DNA from 2 places in the Pseudomonas sp. TE3-3-F2023 genome. Region 2 is predicted to be linked to the other one. Evidence: predicted binding sites of a transcription regulator. Region 2 holds the regulator's gene; the other holds the start of a gene.
What was found. Region 2 encodes sigma-54, which starts transcription at its own class of promoters, with help from an activator protein. Its sites were predicted from a motif close to ANTGGCATNNANNTTGCTNT; they were not measured.
Positions count from the first base shown of each region.

Region 1: the regulator sigma-54 is predicted to act here: its motif matches at 1,469-1,488, upstream of V3314_RS11680 (CmpA/NrtA family ABC transporter substrate-binding protein).

Region 1 is NZ_CP145113.1:2,566,127-2,569,297, reverse strand. Features, by position in the region: gene V3314_RS11690 (ribosome modulation factor) at 1-77, shown strand, start outside; gene V3314_RS11685 (quinone-dependent dihydroorotate dehydrogenase) at 226-1,248, opposite strand; gene V3314_RS11680 (CmpA/NrtA family ABC transporter substrate-binding protein) at 1,529-2,743, shown strand; gene V3314_RS11675 (ANTAR domain-containing protein) at 2,756-3,171, shown strand, end outside.
Region 2 is NZ_CP145113.1:1,882,843-1,886,013, reverse strand. Features, by position in the region: gene lptA (lipopolysaccharide transport periplasmic protein LptA) at 1-401, shown strand, start outside; gene lptB (LPS export ABC transporter ATP-binding protein) at 402-1,127, shown strand; gene V3314_RS08545 (RNA polymerase factor sigma-54) at 1,304-2,797, shown strand; gene raiA (ribosome-associated translation inhibitor RaiA) at 2,877-3,171, shown strand, end outside.

The DNA.
Region 1 (3,171 bases), 680 kb from region 2:
GTCGCGGTGATAACTGGGACGGAATGACTGGCACCGCTGGCATCCATAGACTCAACGAAAATCACGCCGTTGGCTGAACGAGGACACTGAATTCGATTCACCATGCACGCCCTATCCGGGCGGCGGGCGAAGGCCCAGGGGCCCCTTGATGGGGCCCTTTTTTATGACTTCGAATCCACATCCGCGCTGGCTTCTTCGCGGGCTCGCCCGCGAATGGCCGGCAGATCACCGAGGCATCGCAGCGATAGCGTCCACCGCCTCGCGAATCAGCGCAGGCCCCTTGTAAATGAAGCCGGAGTAGATCTGCACCAGGCTCGCCCCGGCAGCGATCTTCTCGGCGGCATGGCGGCCTTCGGTAATGCCGCCAGCGGCAATGATCGGCAGCTTGCCGCTCAGTTCGCCCGCCAGCACCTTGACGATATGGGTGCTCTTCTCCAGCACCGGCGCGCCCGACAGGCCGCCCGCCTCGCCACCGTACGGCAACCCTTCGACACCTTCACGCCCCAGCGTGGTGTTGGTGGCAATCACCGCATCCATGCCCGACTCCATCAGCGCCGCGGCGACCAGGGCGGTTTCTTCGTCGCTCATGTCCGGGGCAATCTTGATTGCCAGAGGTACGCGCTTGCCATGCGTGCCGGCCAGTTGCTCGCGGCGCTCGGCCAGGGCATCGAGCAACTGCTTGAGCGAATCGCCGAACTGCAGGCTGCGCAGGCCCGGGGTGTTTGGCGAACTGACGTTGACCGTGATGTAACTGGCGTCGGTGTACACCTTGTCCAGGCAGATCAGATAGTCATCGACGGCACGCTCCACCGGGGTGTCGAAATTCTTGCCGATGTTGATGCCCAGCACGCCGTTGTAACGTGCAGCCCGCACCCGGCCGAGCAGGTGATCAACGCCCAGGTTGTTGAAGCCCATGCGGTTGATGATGGCCGTTGTCTCCGGCAGGCGGAACAGGCGTGGCTTGGGGTTGCCCGGCTGCGGGCGCGGGGTGACGGTGCCGATTTCGACGAAGCCGAAGCCCAGCTGGGCGAAACCGTCAATGGCCGCACCGTTCTTGTCCAGGCCGGCCGCCAGGCCCACCGGGTTGGCGAAGTTCAAGCCCATGACCGTGACCGGCATAGCCGCCGGCTGCTTGCACAGCATGCCGTTGAGGCCAAGACGGCCACCGGCGCCGATCAGGTCCAGGGACAGGTCGTGGGAGGTTTCCGGAGAAAGCTTGAACAGCAGCTGGCGGGCCAGGGTATACATGGGCGGGCAAGGCTCGGGGTGAATGAGGGGGCGATTATAGCCAGCGTGGGGCCGGCATGACAGCAAATCGTGGGGCTGCTGCGCAGCCCATTGCCGGCAAGCCAGCTCCCACAGGTACAACACAAGGGCTGAAAGCTGTGCTGTATCTGTGGGAGCTGGCTTGCCGGCGATGAGGCCAATGCAGGCGGCACAAGGCAGTTGCTCCACAGGGATGCTGCCAGATGGCACATCGGTTGCACCGGAAAAGCCCACAGCCTTATCAGTATGGGCGAGGAGCCTTGTGAACACTGTACCCCGAGCAACGCCCCTGGCCTGGGTCAACGGCAGTGACGCGCCGGAGAAGCCCTGCCTGAACATCGGCTACATGGCCCTGACCGACTGCGCCTCGGTGATAGTCGCCGCCACCCAGGGCTTCGCCCAGCAGCACGGCCTCACCCTCAACCTCAAGCGCCAGGGCTCCTGGGCCGGGTTGCGCGACAAGCTGGTCAGCGGCGAGCTGGATGCCGCGCACTGCCTGTATGGCTTGGTGTACGCCGTGCACCTGGGCATCGGCGGTGTACCGGCCAGCGCCATGGCCGTGCTCATGGGGCTGAACCAGAACGCCCAGGCCATAAACCTGTCCCCGGCCTTGCAGAGCAAAGGAGTGACCAACCCTGAAGCATTGGCGCGCCTGGTGCACCAGCATGGCGCACGCCTCACCTTCGCCCAGACCTTCCCCACCGGCACTCACGCCATGTGGCTGTATTACTGGCTGGCCAGCCAGGGCATCCACCCACTGCGCGACGTCGACAGCGTGGTGGTGCCACCGGCGCAGATGGCCGCACATATCCAGGCCGGGCGCATCGACGGTTTCTGCGTGGGTGAACCCTGGGCTGCCGATGCCGTGGCCAAGGGCCAGGGCTTCACCCTGGCCACCAGCCAATCGATCTGGCCGGACCACCCGGAAAAGGTCCTGGCCTGCGCCCGCGGCTTTGTCGAGCAATACCCCAACAGCGCCCGCGCGCTGATCAAGGCGGTCCTGGCGGCCAGCCGCTTCATCGAGCAAAGCCCGGAAAACCGCCGCAGCACCGCGCAACTGCTCAGCGGCAGCGCCTACCTGGACACCCCCCAGGCAAGTATCGAACCGCGCCTGCTCGGCAGCTACCACGATGGCCTGGGCAACCACTGGCAAGACCCCCACGCCCTGCGCCTGCACGACCATGGCCGGGCCAACCTGCCGTACCTGTCCGACGGCATGTGGTTCATGACCCAGTTCCGCCGCTGGGGCCTGCTGCGCGATGACCCCGACTACCTCGGCGTAGCCCGCGAGGTCCAGCAACTGGCACTGTATGGCGAGGCGGCCCGAAGCCTCGGCGTGGCCTGCCCCGAGCAGCCGATGCGCAGCAGCCTGCTGATCGATGGCAGCCGCTGGGACGGCAGCGACCCCTACGGTTATGCCCGAAGTTTCAGCCTGCATGCCCTAGGCAACCTGCCCGATGCCCGTGTCGGCGCGTGAGGGGAACCATCCATGTTGCGCATCCTGCTGATCGACGACACCCAGAACAAACTCGGCCGCCTCAAGGCCGCCTTGAGCGAGGCCGGCTTCGAGGTCATCGAAGCCCCTGGCCTGACCATCGACCTGCCCGCCTGCGTCGAAACGGTGCGCCCGGACGTGGTGCTGATCGATACCGACTCACCGGACCGCGATGTGATGGAACAGGTTGTCCTGGTCAGCCGCGACCAGCCGCGGCCGATCGTGCTGTTCACCGACGAGCACGACCCCGAGGTGATGCGCCAGGCGATCCAGGCAGGGGTCAGCGCCTACATCGTCGAAGGCATCCATGCCGCGCGGCTGCAACCGATCCTGGACGTGGCCATGGCCCGCTTCGAAAGCGACCAGGCACTGAAGGCGCAACTGCTTGCTCGCGACCAGCAACTGGCCGA
Region 2 (3,171 bases):
TGGACGACAAGCAGGGCGTGGCCACCTACACCGGCGACGTGATCATCACCCAGGGTTCGATGATGATCAAAGGCAACACCGTGACCATCACCCGCTCCGCCTCCGGCGACATCGACGTGGTGACCTCGGTGGGCAACCTGGCCTACTTCGAGCAGCAGCAGAGCGCAGCCAAACCGGACAAGATGAAAGGCTGGGCGGTGACCATCCAGTACCAGTCGCAGAAGGACATGGTGATCCTCACCGACCGCGCCAAGGTCGAGAACGAAGGCAACACCACCGAAGGCGAGAAGATCGTCTACAACACCCAGACCCAGGTGGCAACCGCCGGTCGCGGTGGCAACGTGACCTCGCCGCGTCAGCGCATCGACATGGTGATCCAGCCCAAGAAGAAGGCCGAGTAAATGGCAACCCTCAAAGCCCAGCACCTGGCCAAGAGCTACAAGGGGCGGCAGGTCGTACGCGACGTCAGCCTGTCGATCGACAGCGGCCAGATCGTCGGTCTGCTCGGCCCCAACGGCGCCGGCAAGACCACCTGCTTCTACATGATCGTCGGCCTGGTCCAGGCCGATCAGGGGCGCGTGCTGATCGACAACCTCGATGTCAGCCACCAGCCCATGCACGGTCGCGCCCGCGCCGGCATCGGCTACCTGCCGCAGGAAGCCTCGATCTTCCGCAAGCTGTCGGTGGCCGACAACATCATGGCCATCCTCGAGACCCGCAAGGACCTCGACCGCGACGGCCGGCGCAAAGAACTGGAAAGCCTGCTGCAGGAGTTCCACATCAGCCACATTCGCGACAACCTCGGCATGAGCCTGTCCGGTGGTGAGCGCCGCCGCGTGGAAATTGCCCGCGCGCTGGCGACCGCACCCAAGTTCATCCTGCTGGACGAACCGTTTGCCGGTGTCGACCCGATCTCGGTCGGCGACATCAAGCAGATCATCCATCACCTCAAGGCCAAGGGTATCGGTGTACTGATCACCGACCACAACGTGCGTGAGACCCTGGATATCTGCGAAACCGCCTATATCGTCAACGATGGCCGGCTGATCGCTGAAGGCGACTCCGAAACCATCCTGGCCAACGACCTGGTCAAAGAGGTTTACCTGGGCCACGAGTTCCGGCTCTGACCCCGGCACGCGCCTGGAGTACTGGCAAATCGCCCTGAAGGCCGGGGTAAAGTTGTTACAGTGCTCTAGGCAAACGCTACAATTTAAGGCATAAAACTTGCTTGATCTGGCGCCCCGGCGCCCTCGTGTAGTGGATGGCGCATGCGCGCCGGCGAACAAGGTATTAAGCCCCAGCCATGAAACCATCGCTCGTCCTAAAAATGGGCCAGCAACTGACGATGACACCGCAGTTGCAACAGGCCATCCGCCTGCTCCAGCTCTCCACCCTGGACCTCCAACAGGAAATCCAGGAAGCGCTGGAGTCGAACCCGATGCTCGAACGTCAGGAAGACGGCGACGACTTCGACAATAGCGACCCGATGGCGGACAACGCCGAGAACAAGCCGGCCGCCGAAGTCCAGGACAACAGCTTCCAGGAAAGCACTACCAGTGCCGACACCCTGGAAGACGGTGAGTGGAGCGAGCGCATCCCCAACGAACTGCCGGTCGACACCGCCTGGGAAGACATCTACCAGACCAGCGCCAGCAGCCTGCCGAGCAACGACGACGACGAGTGGGACTTCACCACCCGCACATCGGCCGGCGAAAGCCTGCAAAGCCACCTGCTGTGGCAACTGAACCTGGCTCCGATGTCCGACACCGACCGCCTGATCGCCGTCACCCTGATCGACAGCATCAACGGCCAGGGTTACCTGGAAGATACCCTCGAGGAAATCTGCGCCGGTTTCGACCCGGAGCTGGATATCGAGCTGGACGAGGTCGAAGCGGTACTGCACCGCATCCAGCAGTTCGAACCAGCCGGTGTTGCCGCCCGCACCCTGGGCGAATGCCTGTTGCTGCAACTGCGCCAGCTGCCCGCCAGCACGCCGTGGATGGCCGAAGCCAAGCGCCTGGTCACCGACTTCATCGACCTGCTCGGCAGCCGTGATTACAGCCAGCTGATGCGTCGCATGAAAATCAAGGAAGACGAGCTACGCCAGGTCATCGAGCTGGTACAAAGCCTCAACCCGCGCCCCGGCTCGCAGATCGAGTCCAGCGAGCCTGAGTACGTGGTGCCCGACGTCATCGTGCGCAAGGACAGCGACCGCTGGCTGGTGGAGCTGAACCAGGAGGCCATTCCGCGCCTGCGCGTCAACCCGCAATATGCCGGTTTTGTGCGCCGGGCCGACACCAGCGCCGACAACACCTTCATGCGCAACCAGTTGCAGGAAGCGCGCTGGTTCATCAAGAGCCTGCAAAGCCGCAACGAAACCCTGATGAAGGTGGCCACGCAGATCGTCGAGCACCAGCGCGGCTTCCTCGATCACGGCGACGAAGCGATGAAGCCATTGGTGCTGCATGACATCGCCGAAGCGGTGGGCATGCACGAGTCGACCATTTCGCGGGTAACCACGCAGAAATACATGCACACGCCGCGTGGCATCTACGAACTGAAATACTTTTTCTCCAGCCACGTCAGCACCTCCGAAGGCGGAGAATGCTCGTCTACGGCGATCCGCGCGATCATCAAGAAACTGGTTGCGGCGGAAAATCAGAAAAAGCCATTGAGTGACAGCAAGATCGCTGGTTTACTGGAGGCACAAGGCATCCAGGTAGCCCGTCGCACCGTCGCCAAGTACCGCGAGTCCCTCGGCATCGCACCGTCGAGCGAGCGCAAGCGACTGATGTAGCCCCTGAGATGTGCCACAGCGTTTGTGGGGCAGGTGCAAGATCTGCCTCTTTATGCACGGGCAACAAAGGAGAAGCTGTATGCAAGTCAATATCAGTGGACAGCATGTAGAAGTCACCCAGCCACTGCGCGATTACGTGCTTGAAAAGCTCGCTCGCGTGGAAAGTCACTTCGACAAGATCACCAACGTGCAGGTCATCATGAAAGTCGAGAAGCTGCAGCAGAAGGTCGAGGCGACCTTGCAGATTCCCGGCGGCGAAGTGGTTGCCAACGCCGAACACGAAGACATGTATGCAGCGATCGACGCCTTGGCAGACAAGCTCGACCGCCAACTGAAAAAACACAAGGAAAAACAGCAAAGCCTGCTGCAAGGTG